One region of the Mesorhizobium sp. BR1-1-3 genome, then DNA from elsewhere that is predicted to be linked to it. Evidence: predicted binding sites of a transcription regulator. Region 1 holds the regulator's gene; the other holds the start of a gene.
What was found. The regulator LexA, encoded in region 1, represses DNA repair genes until DNA is damaged. The targets are predictions, from matches to a motif close to TGTTCNNNNTGTGTTCNG.
Positions count from the first base shown of each region.

Region 2: a site for LexA is predicted at 5,840-5,857, ahead of LB559_RS10975 (PA0069 family radical SAM protein). Genes of this name have one in related genera too.

Region 1 covers NZ_JAIUIC010000001.1:28,443-39,197, forward strand. The annotation lists gene LB559_RS00130 (alpha/beta hydrolase) at 1-139, opposite strand, end outside; gene LB559_RS00135 (AMP-binding protein) at 453-2,078, shown strand; gene kynA (tryptophan 2,3-dioxygenase) at 2,075-2,911, shown strand; gene kynU (kynureninase) at 2,989-4,236, shown strand; gene lexA (transcriptional repressor LexA) at 4,647-5,387, shown strand; gene LB559_RS00155 (ComEC/Rec2 family competence protein) at 5,381-7,843, opposite strand; gene gltX (glutamate--tRNA ligase) at 7,946-9,370, shown strand; gene gltA (citrate synthase) at 9,555-10,755, shown strand, end outside.
Region 2 covers NZ_JAIUIC010000004.1:169,605-180,359, forward strand. The annotation lists gene LB559_RS10940 (cell wall hydrolase) at 1-527, shown strand, start outside; gene LB559_RS10945 (AtpZ/AtpI family protein) at 782-1,189, shown strand; gene LB559_RS10950 (F0F1 ATP synthase subunit A) at 1,249-2,007, shown strand; gene LB559_RS10955 (F0F1 ATP synthase subunit C) at 2,093-2,317, shown strand; gene LB559_RS10960 (F0F1 ATP synthase subunit B) at 2,381-2,980, shown strand; gene LB559_RS10965 (F0F1 ATP synthase subunit B) at 2,991-3,482, shown strand; gene LB559_RS10970 (ribonuclease HII) at 3,757-4,458, opposite strand; gene LB559_RS10975 (PA0069 family radical SAM protein) at 4,611-5,765, opposite strand; gene LB559_RS10980 (glycosyltransferase) at 5,915-6,439, shown strand; gene LB559_RS10985 (hypothetical protein) at 6,583-7,557, shown strand; gene moaB (molybdenum cofactor biosynthesis protein B) at 7,578-8,132, opposite strand; gene LB559_RS10995 (4-(cytidine 5'-diphospho)-2-C-methyl-D-erythritol kinase) at 8,119-9,018, opposite strand; gene LB559_RS11000 (membrane protein) at 9,039-9,224, opposite strand; gene LB559_RS11005 (S49 family peptidase) at 9,308-10,171, opposite strand; gene LB559_RS11010 (tRNA1(Val) (adenine(37)-N6)-methyltransferase) at 10,251-10,755, opposite strand, start outside.

The DNA of each region.
Region 1 (10,755 bases):
GTGCCCGGCTCTCTGCCGAGAGCGCATCGCGGAATGCTGCCGCTGGCTCGGCCCAGGCGGCTGGCCAACGGTCGCTGCCGGCAATGTTCGCGCCGTTGGCATAGGCATCATCCCAATCGACGATGTGACGTTCGAACATCTGCGCCCTCCCCCAAAACGGCATCGCTGTTGCGCTAGCAATGGCCAGCGCCACGCCATGCGTCAATGCTCCAGGGCAAAAACATTTTAGGCTTGAAACAAATTTCGACTGGTGCGATCCTGCCCGTACGAACAGCCGACAATGGGAGGTCTGCTGTGCTGCCCTCACCTGCAGATGTTCACCCTTTCGGCGCGCATCTCCGAGCAGGCGTGATGGGCAGCACGAAGCCTCCTCAGAGCAGGACCTTAGGATCCACCACATCCAGCCAAGGCGCATTGCGCACTGGCCAGGCAGCAGACGGGAGAGCGGCGACATGCTTGGGCCTTCAGCGCATATCGACACGTTCACGCGCGATCACCTGCCGCCGCCGGAGCAATGGCCCGATATACTGCTCGACGGCTTCGACTATCCCGAACGCCTCAACGCCGGTGTCGAACTGACCGACCGGCTGGTCGAGAAGGGCCTCGGCGACCGCACAGCCCTGATCGGCAATGGCCGCCGCCGCACCTACAAGGAACTGTCCGACTGGACGAACAGGCTCGCCCACGCGCTGGTCGAGAATTATGGCGTCGAGCCCGGCAACCGGGTGCTGATCCGCTCGGCCAACAACCCCGCCATGGTCGCCTGCTGGCTGGCTGCCACCAAGGTCGGCGCCGTGGTCGTCAACACCATGCCTATGCTGCGCGCCGGCGAACTGGCCAAGATCGTCGACAAGGCGGAAATCACCGTCGCGCTCTGCGACACCAGGCTGATGGACGAGATGACCGCCTGCGCCAAGGACAGCACCTTCCTCAAACAGGTCATAGGCTTCGACGGCACCGCCAACCATGATGCCGAGCTCGATCGTGCCGCTCTCGACAAGCCGGTGACATTCACCGCCGTCAACACCGGCTGCGACGATGTCGCGCTGCTCGGCTTCACCTCGGGCACGACAGGCGTGCCGAAGGCGACGATGCATTTCCACCGCGACCTCCTGATCATCGCCGACGCCTATGCCCGCGAAATCCTGGAGGTGACGCCGGACGACATCTTCGTCGGCTCGCCGCCGCTGGCCTTCACCTTCGGCCTTGGCGGGCTCGCTATCTTTCCCCTGCGCTTCGGTGCGGCGGCGACGCTGCTGGAGCAGGCGACGCCACCCAACATGATCCACATCATCGAGACCTACAAAGCCACGATCTCCTTCACCGCACCGACTGCCTACCGCGCCATGCTGAAGGCCATGGATGAAGGTGCCGATTTGTCTTCGCTGCGGGTTGCCGTTTCAGCCGGCGAAACCTTGCCCGCTCCGGTTTTCGAAGAGTGGACGCAAAAGACCGGCAAGCCGATCCTCGACGGCATCGGCGCCACCGAAATGCTGCACATCTTCATCTCCAACCGCTTTGGCGACATGAAGCCCGCGTCGACCGGCAAGCCGGTCGGCGGCTACGAGGCGCGCATCGTCGACGACGAGATGCGCGAAGTACCGCGCGGCGCGACCGGCAGGCTGGCGGTGCGCGGCCCGACCGGCTGCCGCTACATGGCCGATATCAGGCAGAAGGACTACGTGCGCGACGGCTGGAACATCACCGGCGACACCTTCACGCAGGACGAGGACGGCTTCTTCCATTTCGCCGCGCGCTCCGACGATATGATCGTCAGCGCCGGCTACAACATTGCCGGCCCCGAGGTCGAGGCCGCACTTCTGTCACATCCCGACGTCGCCGAATGCGCGGTGATCGGCGCCGAGGACGCCGAGCGCGGCCAGATCGTCGAGGCGCATGTCGTGCTGGTGCAGGGCGTGGCGCCTGACGCATTGACCACCAAGCGCCTGCAGGACCATGTCAAGGCGACGATCGCGCCCTACAAATACCCGCGATCGGTGAAATTCATTGCTGCTTTGCCCAAGACCCAGACCGGCAAGATCCAGCGCTTCCGGCTGCGCACGGAGAAAGTCAATTGAGCGAGCCCTACGATCCGGCGTCCGAAGGCGCACAGATGTCGTTCAACGAGCGCATGTCGTACAGCGACTATCTGCACCTGGAGAAAGTGCTGGAGGCGCAGACGCCGCTGTCGTCGGCGCATGACGAGATGCTGTTCATCATCCAGCACCAGACCTCGGAACTGTGGATGAAGCTCGCTTTGCACGAGATTGGCGCCGCGATCCGCTCGATCCGCGCCGACCGGCTCGAGCCGAGCTTCAAGATGCTGTCGCGAGTCGCGCGCATCTTCGAGCAGCTGAACAATGCCTGGGATGTGCTGCGGACGATGACGCCCAGCGAATATACCGAGTTTCGCGACGCGCTCGGCCAGTCCTCGGGTTTCCAGTCCTGGCAGTATCGCGCCATCGAGTTCATGGCCGGCAACCGCAACCTGGCCATGCTCGGCCCTCACAAGCATCGGCCTGACCTCAGCGGAAAGCTGGAAGCCATTCTGGCCGAGCCATCGCTCTACGACGAAGCGCTGCTGCTTTTGGCGCGCAACGGATGCGACATCGGTGCCGATGCCAGGCGCACGGACTGGCGTGAGACGCGAACCGAGAATGAAGAGGTCCTGGTCGCCTGGCAGACTATCTACCGCGATCCGCAGCGCTACTGGATGTTCTACGAACTGGCCGAGAAGCTGGTCGACTTCGAGGATTATTTCCGCCGCTGGCGCTTCAACCACGTCACCACGGTGGAGCGCATCATCGGTCTGAAGCGCGGCACCGGCGGCACGTCGGGTGCTTCGTATCTGAAGAAAATGCTCGAGGTCGTGCTGTTTCCGGAGCTGTGGACGGTCCGCACTCGGCTCTGACATCATCGAAATGAGAACAGGCTCACCGAAGGGACGCTCTGTGGCGGAAACCCTTCGCGAACAACCGGGGACTGACCATGAGTGGAATTCCTGATCTCGCCGCAGTCGAAGCGATGGATGCCACGGATCCGCTGCGGGCCATGCGCGACCGTTTCATTCTGCCGGAGGGGGTGATCTATCTCGACGGCAATTCACTGGGGGCAGCATCTCATGCCGTTTTCGGCGAGCTGCAGCAGGCGGCGACGCAGGAATGGGCCCGAGATCTTATCCGAGCCTGGAACACGGCCGGATGGTTCGAGATGCCGATCGAACTCGGCGACCAACTCGGACGCCTGATAGGAGCCGCGGCCGGCCAGACCGTTGTCTGCGACACGACATCGACCAACATCTACAAGGTGCTGCACGCAGCGATGGAGATGCGGCCCGGCCGGTCAGCCATCGTCGCCGAAGGTGACAGTTTTCCCACCGACCTGTACATCGCCGAAGGCGTGGCCTCGACCCGGGATGGCGTCCTGCTGCGCCTCGCGGGCGTCGACGCGCCGACCATCGAAGAGCTGATCGACGAAAACGTCGCGGTGGTGCTGGTCAACCACGTCAATTACAAATCGGGTGAACTGCGCGACATGACGGCGCTGACGCGCAGGGCTCATGCGGCCGGAGCGCTGATCGTCTGGGATCTCTGCCACACCGCCGGCGCCCTGCCCGTCGAGCTCGATCAGGCAAATGCCGATTTCGCTGTCGGCTGCACGTACAAGTACCTCAACGGCGGTCCGGGCGCGCCGGCCTTCATCTATGCCGCACAGCGCCACCACGGCGATATCAGCCAGCCGCTCAGCGGCTGGTGGGGCCATGCGCGGCCCTTTGCCTTCGAACGGGGTTATGTTGCCGGCACCGGCATCCGCCGTTTTCTGTGCGGTACGCAACCGGTCCTGTCGATGCGGGCGCTCAAAGGCGCGCTTGCCATCTGGAGCGACGTCGACATGGCGGCATTGCGAAAGAAGAGCGTCGCGCAGACAGAACTGTTCATCCAGCTCGTCGAAGCCAAGTGCGGCGCCTACGGTCTCGCGCTGGAGACTACCCGCGACGCGACCAGGCGCGGCAGCCAGGTGTCGTTCCTTCACGACCATGGCTATCAAATCATGCGGGCGCTGATCGAGCGCGGGGTGATCGGTGACTTCCGCGCACCGTCGACCATCCGTTTCGGCTTCACGCCGCTCTATGTCAGCTACAAGGATGTGTGGCTGGCGGTTGAGGTTCTGGAAGACATTCTGCGCACGGGTGCATGGAAGGACCAGCGTTTCGCCGTCAAGGAAGCCGTTACCTGACGCACCGATCCCGGCGATCCGCCGTCGCTGCCCTCACTGCCTGGCAAATAACGGAGAGCTGAATTTCCAGCCAAAATGCCCAACTGACGTTGGCGTTTTGGCTCCGTTTCGTTCACGGCCAACGAACGTCCCGAAGGTTGCAATCGCCCCTTGTCGAGGTCGATCGACAGATAATGCCAAGCTTTGGTAGGGGATAAGCCACAGGTCATTAACCATAACAATTTCAATGTGAGCAGGCGCATTGCCGAAGGTGGCGCCCGTCGATCGTAACCCGCTGGCAAGCGCCAAATAATTTCAGTAGCCTTAACAAATTCATTAAACTTTAAACGGTTGCAGAACACAACTGGAACAGATAGTGTTTGTTCTGGGTTTGTTTTTCGATTCTGGTTTCAGGGAACCTGGGGGCCGCCATGCTGACACGCAAGCAACATGAACTGCTGATGTTCATCCACGAACGCCTGAAGGAGAGCGGCATTCCGCCATCCTTCGACGAGATGAAGGAGGCGCTCGACCTTGCCTCCAAATCCGGGATTCATCGGCTGATCACGGCCCTTGAGGAGCGCGGCTTTATCCGCCGGCTGCCCAATCGGGCCCGCGCGCTGGAAGTGCTGCGGCTGCCGGACTCCATCGCGCCAGGCCTCAATGCGGCAAAGAAGTTTTCGCCAAGCGTCATCCAGGGCAGTCTTGGTCAGGGTGGTGCTCTTGGCCGGCAGATCAAGCCGGCGCCTTCGCGGATGCCTTCGCCCGGCAATGACGACGATGCGGTCTCTGCCGTTTCGATCCCGGTCATGGGTCGCATCGCCGCCGGCGTGCCGATCGATGCCATCCAACATCAGACGCATTCGATTTCGGTGCCGCCGGACATGATCATGGGCGGCGCGCACTATGCGCTGGAGGTCAAGGGCGATTCGATGATCGAGGCCGGCATCTTCGACGGCGACACCGTCATCATCCGCAACGCCGACACGGCCAGCCCCGGCGAGATCATCGTGGCGCTGGTCGATGAAGAGGAAGCGACGCTGAAGCGGTTCCGCCGCAAGGGCGCCTCGATTGCCCTCGAAGCCGCCAATCCAGCCTACGAGACACGGATTTTCGGGCCCGATAGGGTCAAGGTGCAAGGCAAGCTCGTCGGCCTGATCCGTCGCTACTGAGACGGCTGTGGGTTGACCACTGGCTTCTCGGGTTTCTTGAAGGGTGCCAGCCCCCTCGCCTCGCGAGAGTATTTGCGTTGCGTGTGCCAGGGCCGATATGGGCTGTCCACCGCGAAGCTGATCGTCGCCGGCGTGGTCGCCGATTGGCGATCGAAGAAGACCGCGGCACTGCCTTTGCGAGCCAGTTGCCGCTTGGTGATGACGAGAACCAGCGGGTTATGACAGGCGTCATAGGCGGTGGCGTCGTTGACGACGATCAGCTCGGCGAAGCCGCAGGCTTTCCAGGTGTCCTTGCGGTCCTCGACATAGGCAATGATCGCACCGGACATGTGCCTGGCCACGCAAACGCCTGAGGAGCAATAGAACGGCGATCCCGGCGGTAGCTCAACGGCATCCGCGACGTCGAATTGCCCATCGCTGTTGTCGAACACTTCCGGAACGACAATGGTTTCCGATGTCAGCGCGCGTTTCCAGTTGTCGACGGTGAATCCGTTCGGCCGTTGCCGGCTAACGGCAAGCTCACCGCCACCGATCGGCAACGCCACCAGCCGGGCGTCTTCCGAGATCAGCACATCGGGCGTGCGCGTATCCGAGACGGTCAGCAAGCCTGCCAACGCGAATGGCAGAGCCGCGAGCCGCAGCCATGTCGTCGCCATCGTCGCGATGACCAGGGCAATGGCCACCAGCAGGACCGACTGCTGCGAAATCAGCCCGACCCCATCGACAGGCGAACGCTCGGAGATCCAGCCTGATATGGCGATCATCATCGTCAGGCCCTTGCCCATCAGGTAGAGAGCTGGCCAATCCAATCCGAAAGGCATCAGCAGCGCGCTGGCGACGGCCAGGAACATGACGACGGTGACGATCGGCATAACCGCGAGATTGGCGAACAGGCTGAGCGGCGACACACGCTGAAAATGCCAGATGGCAAACAGCGTCGTGGCGCTGCCGGCGATGATCGAGGTCATGGCCAGACCGATTGCCGCCAGCAGGAATTTTCGTGTCAGGAACCCGGGCAAGGATCGCTTCGGCGGCGGCGTTCTTGCTTTTCCCGCGCGGTGATCCGCCCAGCCGGCATAGGCGCCGACCAGAGCCGCGGTCGCGGCGAACGACATCTGAAAACTCGGGCCGACCACCTCATGCGGCGACACCACGATGACGGCGATCGCCGAGATCGCCAGATTGCGCATGGTGAGTGCTGCTCGATCGAACAGAACTGCAATCAGCATCACTGCCAGCATGATGAAGCTGCGTTCGGCGGCGACGACGATACCTGAGATGACGAGGTAGGCTGCGATCGAGAACAGTGCGGCGGCAGCGGCATACTTCTTGACCGGGCGACGCGCGGAAAAATCGGGAAACAAGGCGAAGGCGCCGCGCAGCAACCCCATGATGGTGCCGGCGACCAGAGCCATATGCAGTCCCGAAATGGAGATGATGTGGTAGATGCCGGTACGTCGCATCGCCTCATTGATGTCGTCGGGAATGCCGGCGCGCACGCCGACGATCAGCGCCGCGGCGATCTCGCCTTCGGCGCCGCCGACGCTCGCCCTGATATGGTCGGCGATGCCTTCACGGGCATTTTCCACGCTGGAGGAAATTCGGGCCGACAGCGGCATGTCGCCATCATCGCTGACGACAAGCTTGGGATTGCCGAGAAAGAACCCGCTGCCGCCAATGCCGGCAAAATAGCTGTCGAAGGAGAAATCATAGCTGTCCGGTCGCACCGGCCCGGTCGGCGGCAAAAGCTTGGCATATCCAGTGATGAGAGAGCCTGCGGTCACGTCAGCCGGGATCTTGCGTGCCGAAAGCCGTACCCGTTCCGGCGCATAGCGCAGTTTCGGTCTTGCGGTCGATGTTACGTCGATGGTCAGCCGGATACGGCCAGTTTCCATACGGTCGAGCGAGACGACGCGGCCGGTCACCTGCGTCGAGATTTCCGAGCCCAACATTTGTGTGCCCGCACGCCACGTCTCGACCTTGGCAGCAAGCAGCCCTAGGGCGCACAAAAGTGCCGCCATGAAACACAGATGGGTCTTTGGCCATGAGCGCGAGACCAGCGCACAGATCCCCGTCAGGATGACAACCGCGACAGGTCTCGCAAAGTCGGGTTCAGCCGTCAGCGAAAAATAGCCGATCGCTCCGATCGCAAGGCAGACCGGTACCAGCAGGAAGGCCACGCCCCGGTCGAGTTCCAGGCTCGCCGCCATGTTCACGCTGTGGCGCAGGCGTGGCAGTGATATCAGGCCGATCTGCCGGCGCACGCGCACGATCCTGCCGGTTCCGGCAACAGGAACAGAGGCGGCGATACCCGTTTGCAAGGGCAGCTTGCCGGAATCCGGCACGAGGGGCGACGGCGGCGGCAATGAGGCTGGCAGAGGCGCAAACAGGGACCGTTCGCTGACGCCAATGGCAGCGTCCTCGCCCTGATCCGAGCCCCAGCCTCGTCCAGCCATCGGGTCTGCCCCTTGCGCCCTCGACACCCTATGCTACATGAACGCGCAAAGCGCGAAAGTCCGCGCGACCGCACCCCGCTTCAGATGGTTTCCGAGAGTTCCATGTCCGACAAGGTCGTCACCCGTTTTGCCCCCTCGCCCACCGGCTATTTGCACATAGGCGGCGCGCGCACGGCGCTGTTCAACTGGCTGTATGCAAAGCATACCGGCGGCACGATGCTGCTGCGCATCGAGGACACCGATCGCGAACGCTCCAATGAAGCCGCGACGGCTGCCATCCTCGACGGGCTTTCCTGGCTTGGCCTGAGCTGGGACGGCGAGCCGGTGTCGCAGTTCGAGCGTGCGCCCCGCCACCGCGAGGTGGCCGAGGAGCTCGTGCGCATGGGCAAGGCCTATTATTGCTACGCCACGCCAGCCGAACTGGAGGCCATGCGCGAGGCCGCCAGAGCCAAGGGGCTGCCACCCCGCTACGATGGCCGCTGGCGCGACCGCGACCCCTCAGAGGCACCCGCAGGCGCCAAGGGCGCCATCCGCATCAAGGCGCCGACCGAAGGCGAGACCGTCGTCCATGACCGGGTCCAGGGCGACGTGCGCTTTCCCAACAAGGATCTCGATGACTTCATCATCCTGCGTTCCGACGGCAATCCCACTTACATGCATGCCGTCGTCGTCGACGATCATGACATGGCCGTCACCCACATCATTCGCGGCGATGATCATCTGACCAATGCCGCCCGCCAGACCGTCATCTACAACGCCATGGGCTGGGACGTGCCGTCCATGTCGCATATCCCGCTGATCCACGGCGCCGATGGCGCCAAGCTATCGAAGCGGCACGGCGCGCTTGGCGTCGAGGCCTATCGCGCCATGGGCTACCTGCCGGAGGCGCTGCTCAACTACCTGGCGCGTCTCGGCTGGAGCCATGGCGACGACGAGATCATGTCGATCAAGGACATGATCTCCTGGTTCGACATAGGCGATGTCAACAAGGGCGCGGCGCGCTTCGACTTCGCCAAGCTGGAGGCAATCAACGGCGCGCATATGCGCCGCATGAGCGATGCCGAACTGTTCGACATCTTCATCGCCACCCTGCCCTACCTCGAAGGTGGCCCGGCGATCGCCGCACGCCTGAACGACAGCACCAAGGCGCAGTTGCTGGCAGCGCTTCCGGGCCTGAAGGAGCGCGCCAAGACGCTGGTGGAGCTCGTCGACGGCGCGGCTTTCCTGTTTGCCACCCGACCGCTGCCGATCGACGACAAGGCGGCCCTTCTGCTCACCGATGACGCCCGCAAGATCCTGCGCAGTGCTCACGAAGCTTTGAACGGGCTTGCGGATGACTGGACAGCCGCCTCGGCGGAGGCGGCGATCCGCGAGGTGGCGGCGGCCGGCAGCCACAAGCTCGGCGCAGTGGCCCAGCCTTTGCGCGCCGCTTTGACCGGCAAAAGCACCTCGCCGGGCGTGTTCGATGTGCTCGCCGTGCTCGGCCGCGAGGAAAGCCTGGCGCGCATCTCAGATCAAATCGATTAGGAGCAAACTGGCCCAAGAAGATTGGCATTGAAAGGCGGGTTTCGCAGTGCAACATTAGGCCTTGGCCCAATCTGGCACGCACCTCCTGAAATGCGGTGGCGAATACGCGCATTGCGGTGATTTTCGACGTGTCGCTCTGCGAAATTTGCCTTTGCCGGCATGAGGAAACAAGAAGGAGTTTGCAATGACCGAAGCTGCGAAAAAACTGGATTTGGGCAAGACCCAAGAGGCCACCGCAACGCTTGAATTCGCCGGCAAGACCCATGAATTCAAGGTGCGAAGCGGTTCGGTCGGGCCTGATGTGATCGACATCGCCTCGCTCTACTCAACCACCGGCGCTTTCACCTACGATCCCGGCTTCACCTCGACGGCAAGCTGCGAGTCCGAAATCACCTTCATCGACGGCGACGCCGGCATCCTGTTGCACCGCGGCTATCCGATCGACCAGTTGGCCGAACATGGCGACTTCCTCGAGGTCTGCTATCTCCTGCTCTACGGTGAATTGCCGACCAAGGCGCAGAAGGACGATTTCGATTACCGCGTGACGCGCCACACCATGGTGCATGAGCAGATGTCGCGCTTTTTCACCGGCTTCCGCCGCGACGCGCATCCGATGGCGGTGATGTGCGGCGTGGTCGGCGCGCTGTCGGCCTTCTATCACGACTCCACCGACATTTCCGACCCCTACCAGCGCATGGTTGCCTCCATGCGGCTGATCGCCAAGATGCCGACGATCGCGGCGATGGCCTACAAATACCACATCGGCCAGCCCTTCATTTACCCGAAGAACGAGCTGAACTTTGCCGCCAACTTCCTGCATATGTGCTTTGCCGTGCCTTGCGAGGAATACAAGATCAATCCGGTGCTGGCGCGCGCCATGGAACGCATCTTCATCCTGCACGCCGACCACGAGCAAAATGCCTCGACCTCGACCGTTCGCCTCGCCGGCTCGTCGGGCGCCAACCCGTTTGCGTGCATCGCCGCCGGCATAGCCTGCCTGTGGGGACCCGCGCATGGCGGCGCCAATGAAGCGGCGCTCAACATGCTTGGCGAGATCGGCCATGTCGATCACATCCCCGAATTCATCGCCCGCGCCAAGGACAAGGACGACCCGTTCCGCTTGATGGGCTTCGGCCACCGCGTCTACAAGAACTACGATCCGCGCGCCAAGATCATGCAGAAGACGGCACATGAGGTTCTGGGCGAGCTCGGCATCAAGGACGATCCGCTGCTCGACATCGCCATGGAGCTGGAAAAGATCGCGCTGACCGATTCCTATTTCATCGAGAAGAAGCTCTACCCGAATGTCGACTTCTATTCCGGCATCACGCTGAAGGCGCTGGGCTTCCCCACCACCATGTTCACCGTGCTGTTCGCGGTCGCTC
Region 2 (10,755 bases), on a different contig from region 1:
CATCGCCCTTCGAGGCCCTGCTTCAGGACGAGCAGCCCAATGAGGGCCGCTTCATTCCGCCGATGGCCAAGGGCGATCATTCGTGGATCCAGAACCCGCTGCCGGCGAGTGTCTTCTCCAAGAAGGAGCAGGCATGCCTTGCCAACGGAATCTATTTCGAGGCGAGGAGCGAATCCGTGCGCGGCCAGGCCGCTGTCGCCCAGGTCATCCTCAACCGCGTCCGCAATCCGACCTATCCGAATTCGATCTGCGGCGTTGTCTACCAGAACGACAGCTGGTTCAACCGTTGCCAGTTCTCCTTCGCCTGCGACGGCAGGAAGAAGCGCATCGATAGCCCAGCCGCCTACAAGACCGCCCAGGAGATCGCCATGGCCGTCACCGCCGGCAAGATCTTCATTCCGGAAGTCGGATCGTCGACCCACTACTATGCCCAATATGTCCATCCCGGCTGGGCGCGCACGATGCAGAAGATGACCAAGATCGGTCTGCATATCTTCTATCGGACCTATGGCGGCGGCTGGAGCTGAGTGCGGAGCAGCCGCTGATCCTTGATGTGGCGCGCAGCCGATCAAAGAGCCATTGCGCGGGGGATTCGCGCCATGCATCCTCGTCATCCTGGCGGGCACGATGTCGCACCTTCGTAATTCATTGATTTTATTGCCTAAAATACATGGCAATGAACTTCCGCCCGTGGCTTGACGGGCGCAAACCCTCTAACTATGTTGCCGGCGACTTTAGAAGCGGACGGACGGTGACGGTCTGACCGGGCAGGGGGGTTGCGATGGCCGACAAGAATGGGCCAGACGGAACCGGAGAAACCGGCCGCGGCAATCAGCATGAACCCGACATCCGCGACGACGATCTTGAGCGCCGCCGCCGCGACCTTGAAGCTTCGCTTGCGACAAGGCGGCCGGGCCGGCTCGAGGGGAAAGACGACGCGAAAGCGGGCAGTGTGGCCGGTTATGGTCAGGCGCTCAAACTCTCCAGCGAGTTTATCGCCGGGGTGGTGGTGGGTGCCGGCATCGGCTGGGTCATCGACCGTTTGGCGGGGACATCGCCATGGGGTCTGATCGTGTTTCTGCTGCTTGGTTTTGGCGCCGGAGTGCTCAATGTGATGCGTTCCGCCGGCGTCGTGGCAGAATTTGGACAGGGCGATAAATCGCGCCGTGGCCAAGACGACAAGAAATGACCGCGCACCATGTGCGGTAATGGTAACGAGGCCGTACGCGGCATTGACGGGGTTTGAACGTGGCAGCTGACAAGGTCGATCCGATCCACCAGTTCCATATCAACAAGCTGATTCCGATCGACATCGGCGGCTATGACCTGTCTTTCACCAATTCGGCGCTGTTCATGGTCGCAACCGTGATCGTCGCGGCTGGATTCCTGTTTCTCACGACGTCGAGCCGCAGCCTGGTTCCCGGGCGACTTCAGTCGGTCTCCGAGATGGCGTACGAGTTTGTCGGCAACATGTTGCGCGACGCCGCCGGCACGCAGGGCATGAAGTTCTTCCCTCTCGTGTTCTCGCTGTTCATGTTCGTGCTCGTCGCCAATCTGCTTGGCCTGTTCCCCTATTTCTTCACCGTCACCAGCCACATCATCGTCACCTTCGGCCTTGCCGTGCTGGTGATCGCAACCGTGGTCGTCTACGGCTTCATGAAGCATGGTCTTGGCTTCCTGAAACTGTTCGTGCCGCACGGCGTGCCGGTCTTCCTGCTGCCTCTCGTGGTGCTGATCGAAGTGATCTCCTTCGTGTCGCGCCCGGTCAGCCTCTCGGTTCGTCTGTTCGCCAACATGCTCGCCGGCCACATCACGCTGAAGGTGTTCTCCGGCTTCGTCGTCAGCCTGAGCGCGCTCGGCGCGGTTGGCGTCGCCGGCTCGATCCTGCCTCTGGCGATGGCGGTGGCGCTGACGGCACTGGAACTGCTGGTCGCCTTCCTGCAGGCCTACGTCTTTGCCGTGTTGACCTGCATGTATCTCAACGACGCCCTGCATCCAGGGCACTAGGTCCAAAAGTTTCCGGCCCAAAGATTTCCAACATTGGCGCCGGATGGAATCGCAACGGAATTTTAGATCCAAAGGAGTTGAACAAATGGACGCAGAAGCAGCAAAGTACATCGGCGCCGGCATCGCTTGCCTGGGCATGGGTGGCGCGGGCATTGGCCTCGGCAACATCTTCGGCAGCTACCTGGCGGGCGCACTGCGCAACCCGTCGGCCGCCGATGGCCAGTTCGGCCGTCTGATCTTCGGCTTTGCCGTGACCGAAGCTCTGGGCATCTTCTCGCTTCTCATCGCGCTTCTGGCCCTGTTCGGCTGAGCACTCGGGAAGATTGGACAGGCCGGCCGCGCAAGCGGCGGGCCTGAATTTCGGGGATAGTCCATGTTCGTGACATCTGCCTTTGCGCAAGAGTCCGCGCCATCAGCCGATACCAGCCACGCTGCGACGGAAGGCGACACGCATTCCGGCACCAGCGTGCCTGCTGAAGCGCATGGCACGTTTCCGCCATTCGATCCGGCGACGTTCCCGTCGCAGCTTCTGTGGCTGGCGATCACCTTCGGGCTGTTCTATCTCTTCCTGAAGCGGGTGGTGATGCCGCGCGTCGGCGGCATCATCGATGTCCGCAACGATCGCATCACGCAGGACCTCGACCAGGCGGCCAGGTTGAAGGGCGAGGCCGACGCCGCCGTTGCTGCCTACGAGCAGGAACTGGCGGAAGCCAAGACCAAGGCCAACGCGATCGGCCAGCAGGCCAACGACGCTGCCAAGGCCGAGGCCGACACCGCTCGCAAGAAGGTCGAGGCCGCGCTCGACGCGAAGCTTGGCGAAGCCGAAGCCCGCATTTCTTCCATCAAGGCCAATGCCATGAAGGAAGTCGGCAGCATCGCCGAGGACACCGCTTCGGCGATCGTCGAGGCTCTGGTTGGCGGCAAGGCCAGCAAGGCCGAGATCGCGGCCGCGGTCAAATCCGTGGCCCGGTGAGGAGCGCATCATGGATTACACATCTCTCGCGACGCTCTGGGCCACGATAGCCCTGATCATCTTCCTCGGCGTTGCCGTCTACATCAAGGTGCCTGGCATGATCGCCAAGGCGCTCGACGCCCGTGCCGCCAGGATCAGCAATGAACTGGACGAAGCGCGCCGGCTGCGCGAGGAGGCCCAGCAGCTGCTCGGCCAGTACCAGCGCAAGCGCAAGGAAGCCGAGCAGGAGGCCGCCGACATCGTCGCTGCCGCCAAGCGCGAAGCCGACATGCTTGCCGCCGACGCGCATAAGAAGACCGAGGACTATGTCGTCAGGCGCACCGCGCTTGCCGAACAGAAGATCGGTCAGGCCGAGCGTGATGCCATCAGCGAAGTGCGCGCCAGCGCCGTCGACATCGCCGTCGAGGCAGCACGCGCGCTGCTTGCCGGCAAGATCGACGCCAAGGCCGGTGCAGATCTGTTCAAGGCTTCGCTCGCGGACGTGAAGTCGAAGCTGAATTAGGCGGTTCGTCTAGCCAGTCATCGAAAGCCGCCCGGGCAACCCGGCGGCTTTTTTGTTGCGGCGCTGAAGCTGCCAATCTCCCCCCTCGTGGGGGAGATGCCCGGCAGGGCAGAGGGGGGCGTGAAGGAACGCTAACCTTTGTTGTCCTAAGGTCTATCGGGACAAGCCTGAGGGCATAACTGCAATCGATTGAGAGGCCGGCGGGACAGCGCCCCCCTCTCTCCTACCGGACATCTCCCCCACAAGGGGGAGATTGGCTTGTCGTCGTCGTCGCTCAATCCAGCCCGGCGAAGCTCTCTTCTTCCACCACGTCCACCTCGGCCCCACCCAGCCGGAATGGCGCAAACGACACGCGGTGCAGCCGCGCCACCGGGCCATGCGCTTCGATCGCGGTGCGATGGCGAACCGTGGCGTAGCCCATATGGACTTCGAACCCGTAGCGGTCGTGATGGTTGCCGCAGCCGCACATCATGCGGTCGCGCATCACCTTGGCGACGATCGAGGCGGCGGCGATCGACTGCGAACGCTGGTCGCCCTTGATCAGCGCGCGCCCTTCACAAGGCAGTCCCGGCGGCACGTTGCGTCCATCGGCAAGCGCAAGCTTCGGCCGGATCGACAGCCCTACCAGCGCGCGCCGCATGGCTTCCAGGCTTGCCTTGAGGATGTTGCTGCCGTCGATGCCCTCGGCGCTGATGGAGGCCATCGAGACCGCCTGTGCGGAGCCGAGAATGCGCAGGAACAGGGCCTCACGCTGTAAATGGCTGAGGCGTTTGGAATCGTCGAGGCCGTCGGGAATGTTGGCGGGATCGAGCACCACCGCTGCGGCGACCACCGGCCCGGCCAGGGGGCCGCGGCCTGCCTCGTCCATCCCGGCGACCGGCCACAGGCCCTCCGCCATCGCCTTCGTCTCGAAGGAGAAGTCGGGCTTCTCGATGATCTCAAAGAGAGGCGGAGAATCAGAACGCGCGCGAGCCATGTTGCGGCGAGGTTCGCATCGGCTCCGATTCTCCGCAAGTCCCTCCGGGTCGGGTGGGGCGCCGGACCGGGAGGGCACCGTCTGCAGGCCGGGGCAGGCCGGACGGGATTCTTGGTGCGCGACGGATCAAACCATCGCGACGAATTGTCTCTTCAAAGCAGCGTCAGTTGCACCTGGTCTTTCCCGGCGGCAACGAACTGATCGGTCCGCAGCGTGCGCCGTTCGGCATTGAGACCAAGCCGCTTGGCTGTGATCTCGAAGCGCCGGCCGATCTGCCAGGCATAGGGACCGGCGCCCTTCATGCGCTTGCCCCATTCCGAATCGTAGTCCTTGCCGTCACGCATGGAGCGGACAAGCGACATCACATGGCGGTAACGGTCGGGATAATGGCGCAGCAGCCAGTCCTTGAAGATCGGGCTGACCTCCAGTGGCAGCCGCAGGATCACATAACCCGCCTCGCGCGCGCCGGCCGCACGTGCCGAATCGAGGATGCGTTCCATCTCCGGATCGGTCAGGCCCGGAATGATCGGCGCCACCATGACCGACGCCGGAATGCCGGCATCCGAAAGCTGCCGGATCGCTTCCAGCCGCTTGGTCGGCGTCGACGCGCGCGGCTCCATGGTGCGCGCCAGCATGCGGTCGAGCGTCGTCACCGACAGCGCCACCTTGGCGAGCCCTCGTTCGGCCATGCGCGACAGGATATCGATATCGCGCGTCACCAGGGCGGACTTTGTCACGATGCCGACCGGATGGCCGCGCGCTTCCAGCACTTCGAGGATTTCGCGCATGATCCGGTATTGCTTCTCGATCGGCTGGTAGGGGTCGGTGTTGGTGCCGATGGCGATGGTGCGCGGCTGATAGCTGTCCTTCGAAAGCTCCTTGTCGAGCAAGCGCGCCGCATCAGGTTTGGCAAACAGCTTCGATTCGAAATCCAGACCCGGCGACAGGCCCATGAACGCGTGCGTCGGGCGGGCAAAGCAATAGACGCAGCCATGCTCGCAGCCGCGATAAGGGTTGATGGAACGGTCGAAGGAAATGTCGGGCGATTCGTTGCGGGTGATGATGGTGCGCGGCTTCTCGACCTGCACTTCGGTCTTGAAGGGGGGCAGTTCTTCCAGCGAATTCCAGCCATCGTCGAACACGTGCCGGCTGACTGGCTCGAATCGGCCGGACGGGTTGATGCCGGCCGACCTGCCGCGGTTGCGGTCCGGGCGGACACGCATGCCGCTCTGCTCGACCATCGCATTGGCCATCTCGGCTCTTCCTGCTCCGAAAGCTGCAATGTCGGCGCGCACGATCTGTTCCATTTTCGCCCGCTCCCAGGGACTGTCCGTGTTGTGTCGAATCGCTCTGTTCATGAAATTATTCCTATTTCGTCGATGAGAACAAAGCAAGAACTTTCTATGGTGCGATGCAAAACTGGCGCTGTGCGGCGCTTTCCGCTATTCGGCTAAGGATGCTCAGTGTTCTCATCGAAACCCGCAATGACGAGGAGGGCCTCGCCCGCACGCTCGCCTCGCTGATTGGCGGCGCGGTCGAAGGCGTGGTGCGTGAAGTCATCGTCTGCGACACAGGCTCCACCGACCAGACGCATCGTGTGGCCGAGCATGCCGGCTGTCAGTACGTGACCGGCGGTGTCGCTGCCGGCATCCGCCAGGCCAAGGGGGATTGGTTGCTGCTCCTGGAACCGGGCGCGCGGTTGGTGGAGGGCTGGATCGATGAGGTTGTCGCGCATACGGCCAGGCAGACCATGGCCGCACGGTTTTCGCGCACGCGGGCCAGCCGCACGCCATTCCTGGCACGGGTCTTTTCGGGAAACCGCGCCCTGGCCGACGGATTGCTGATCAGCAAGCGTCAGGCGGCGGCCGCGGCCAAGAGTGCCGGCAGTGCTGAGGCCATCGCCCGCGGCCTCGCAACGAAGCGGCTCGACGCCGAGATCTGGATGGCGCCCGCCAAGCAGGAACGCCGCTCCTCGACATGATTTTTTGCAGTTGCTCAGGCCATTGTGCATTGCACAAAATCTGACGCGGGGTTAGCTTCCGTTCAAGCGGGAATTGGGTTTGGGACATGCCGAGTGGCGAGCACCGATGCGGCATCGGTGGTGCTCTCATAGCCGAGGACCCAATGAAGCTTTCAACCCCCGACACATCCGGCGCGGCCAGTCTCGAGGCTATTGCGCGCGACGGCAGTCTGTTGCGACGCATCGCGGTGCGCATTCCGACCTATCTCAAGGACCTGCGCGAAAACCCCGCCTGGCTGCCGATGTTCGTGCTGGCGCGCACAATGCCTGGACGCCGCATGCATTGGCTGGGCGCAAAACGCGCCCGCCCGGTCGCCAATGCCGGGGATACGATGTTTGCCGGTGTCGAACGGGGAGCGGTCGTCGATGCGTTGTGCTTCGACGGGCTGTTCTCAGGCTTGGTCCTGCCGCCTGATATCCATGAAGAGATCGCCGACTTCGCCGGGCGCACGCCTTGCTTCGGCAATTTCGACCGCCGTCTCGAATTCATGCCGGGGGAACATGCCGAGGCCGAGAAACGCCTTGGCCGCTCGCTGCTCAGCGGGCATTTTTTCGAGCGCATCCTCGACTGCCCGGCGGCGCTTGCCATCCAGCGCGATCCGCTGCTTCTGGATATTGCCGCGCACTATCTCGGCGGCCAGGCAAAACTGATCACGACGCGCGTCTGGTGGAGTTTTCCAACCGGTGCCGCTTCGGACGCCGACAAGAACCTCGCCTCGCTCGGCAAGTATCATTTCGACCTCGATGATTGGCGCATGCTGAAATTCTTCTTCTACCTCAAGCCGGTCGACGCCGACACCGGTCCGCATGTCTATGTCAGGGGCAGCCACAAGCGCCGCAGCCTCAAGCACCAGCTCACGCTTCTGGTTGGCCACCCCGCGCAACAGGTCCTGGATGTCTATGGCGAGCAGAGCCCGGTGACGCTGACCGGCGAGGCCGGTCTCGGGTTCGTCGAGGACCCCTTTGGCTTCCATATGGGCACCGTGCCGGCACGCACGCCCCGACTGATGATGGAAGTCGGCTTCGGCGTCTCGCCGCCGTCGCGCCGGCGGTTTCATGGCGAGCCGGTCATCCGCTGAGAGCGACGCTTGCCTCGGCTTTACGGAGCTGATTTGCCGCGCCGCAAATGCTCGTCCAGGCGCGGCATGATCTCGACGAAGTTGCACGGCATATGCCGGTAGTCGAGCTGTGCCTTCAGGATGCCGTCCCACGCGTCCTTGCAGGCGCCTGGCGAACCCGGCAGCACGAAGACGAAGGTGGCGTTAACGACGCCGCCGGTCGCCCGGCTCTGGATCGTCGAGGTGCCGATCTTGTCGTAGGAGATCCGGTGGAACACTTCCGAAAAGCCATCCATGCGTTTTTCGAAGATCGGCTCCAGCGCGTCCGGCGTCACGTCACGGCCGGTGAAACCGGTGCCGCCGGTGGTGATGACGACATCGATATTCTTGTCTCGCGACCACGCCAGAACCGTGTCGCGGATTTTTTCCCGATCGTCGGTGACGATATCGCGGGCCGCCAGCATATGGCCGGCCTCGGTGATGCGGTCGGCCAGCGTCTGGCCGGATTTGTCGTCGGCGAGGCTGCGCGTATCTGAAACGGTCAGCACCGCGATGCGCACGGGAATGAAGGAGCGGCTCTCGTCAATTCTGGCCATCCGATCCCTCCGATGCGATGCTGCGCGTCGCCGCGACGAACCAGTCGGGCTGGCGGCCGCGGATTTCGGCGGCGGCGCGCTTGGCGACATTGCCGGTCTCGAACAGGCCGAAGCAGGTGGCGCCGGACCCGGACATCCGTGAAAAACCCGATCCGGCCTTGTTCAGCCAGGAAAGCGCCCTGCCGATAGCCGGCTGCATCGCCAGCGCGGCGGGCTCGAGATCGTTGCGGGTGATCTCCAGCCAGTTGCGCAGGCTATGAAAATCGATGCTGCGCGGCAGCGGCGGCAAGGCCTCGTTGTCGCGCCGGGAAAGCGCCGCAAAGACGTCCGCCGTCGAGACCGGGGTGCCCGGATTGACCAGCACCAGGCCAAGCGCCGAAAAATCCGGCACCATCGACAGTTCATCTCCGATGCCGCGCGCGACCAGCGGCTTTGCCGCCAGGCACATCGGCACATCGGCGCCGAGCGAAATGCCGATCCGCGCCAGCTCAGCGTCGTCTATATCCAGGCCCCATGTCTCCACCAGCCCGCGCAGCACGGTCGCCGCGTCGCTCGAACCGCCGCCGACGCCGGAGGCGACCGGCAGGTTCTTTTCCAGCCGGATAGCGACCGGCGGTGTTCTCTCGTGCCCGACCGCCTGTCGCAGGGCATCGCGCGCCCTAGGCACCAGATTGCTGGCGTCGAGAGGAACGGCCGGGGCGTAGCGGCCGGACACGGTAAATTCATCGATGTCGGCGGGCGCGATTGCGATCCTGTCGCCAAACCGCGTGAACACCGCCAGGCTTTCGATCCGATGATAGCCGTCAGGGCGCCTGCCGGTGACATGCAGCGCAAGATTGATCTTGGCGTGCGCGTGCCAGCTACGCGACCCGATGTCGGTGTCCACAATGGTCTGCGAAATGGTGCTCAGTCCTTGGCCAGCCGGTACTCGCCGGTCTTCGGATCCTTGACCAAAGTGCCCATCGCGCCGTTGGCCGTCTGCTTTTCGGTACGCCGCACCTTGGCGGTCACGCGTTCGGCTTCGCGGATGAAGGTGCGGTAGCCGAAATAGGCGGCGACGCCAACGACGGTGAAGAAAATGATCTGCGGCATACCAAAACTCCTCCCACGCTGGGCCGGCGAAGGTGGCCGGTCGGGTCGGTTAAGCTCTCATGCTAGACGCTTTTGCCGGGTTTTCAAAGCTCGAAGCGAGACCACAATGCGCGCTCTTCCGCCGCATCGATCAGGCCGCTGGCGGCAGCGCCTGCGATCTCGGGCGCTGAAAAGCCCTTGCTTGAGCCAAACAGGCCGAAGCGGCTGAGGAAACCGCGCGGTGTCGTGATCAGCCTGAGCTGGGTTTTCGCCCCGAAACGGGTCTTGAGCACCGTGCGCATGTCGCCGAGCGCATCGACCAGGCCGAGTTCAAGGCCCTTGATGCCGGTCCAGAACAGGCCGGTGAACAGGTCCGGGTCGTCTTTCAGTTTCGCGCCGCGCCGCTCCTTGACGAGGTCGATGAACGTGCCGTGCACCTCGAGCTGCAGCGCCTTCAGCCGCTCGACATCTTCCTTTTTCTCGGGCTTGAACGGGTCGAGCACCGCCTTGTTCTGGCCGGCGGTGTGGACACGTCGCTCGATGCCGATCTTCTTCATCAGTTCCGGGAAGCCGAACGAAGCCGAGACCACGCCGATCGACCCGACGATGGAGGATGGGTCGGCGAAGATCTCATCACCGGCAACCGCGATCATGTAGCCACCCGACGCTGCCACGTCTTCGACGAAGACCAGTACCTTTCTGTTCTTTTCCGTGGCCAGGTCACGGATGCGCTTGAAGATCAGCCGCGACTGCACCGGCGAGCCGCCGGGCGAATTGATCGAGATGGCGACTGCCGGGGCGTCGTAGGAAAACGCCTTCTCAATGAGGCCAGCGGTGGAGGCCAGCGACAGGCTCGGCCGGAACTGGCCACCGCCTGCCATGATGGTGCCGTGCAGCCGGATGACCGGAATGGTGACGACGGTGGAGCGCCAGGATTTCGGCAGCAGGCGGTTGATAAGGCGTTTCACGAGGGCGCGGTCTCCGGTCGATAGGTTGCAGGCATGTAGGGATTTCCCGGCCAACGGCAATGTGGCCAGGCAGAATAGCTCAATCTCCGAACAGCGAGGCGAGGCCGTTGGTGATCATTTCGCTGCGCTCGTCGGGGCCGTTGCCTGATTGCGCGTGCAGCATCAGGGGCGGGCGGATGGCAAGCTTTCCCCGTGTCCCGAGCGCTGCCCGCACAACGATGCGGATTGCCGCGGCGTCTGGGCGAGGGTGGACGGCGAGCATTTCGGCATCGCCGAAGCGCCCTGCGATCGCATCGAGAATGGCGCCGAGCTGTTCGGGGCGGGCGATGACGGCAAGCCCGCCGCGCGGCCTGACAACCGCCGCCGCACTGCGGATCCAGCTCTCGAACACCCCGTCCTCCATGACATGGGCCTCTTTTCTGAGGCGATCGGGGGAGGCGCGGTCCCGGGGGGCGTTGAAGGGCGGGTTCATGATGACGAAGTCGAAATCATTGTCGGCGAGGCCGGCGGCCGCCCGCGCCCGGCCCGATACGGTGACATCGGCGACCAGCACGGAGGCGCGATCGCTCAGATGGGCATTGCCG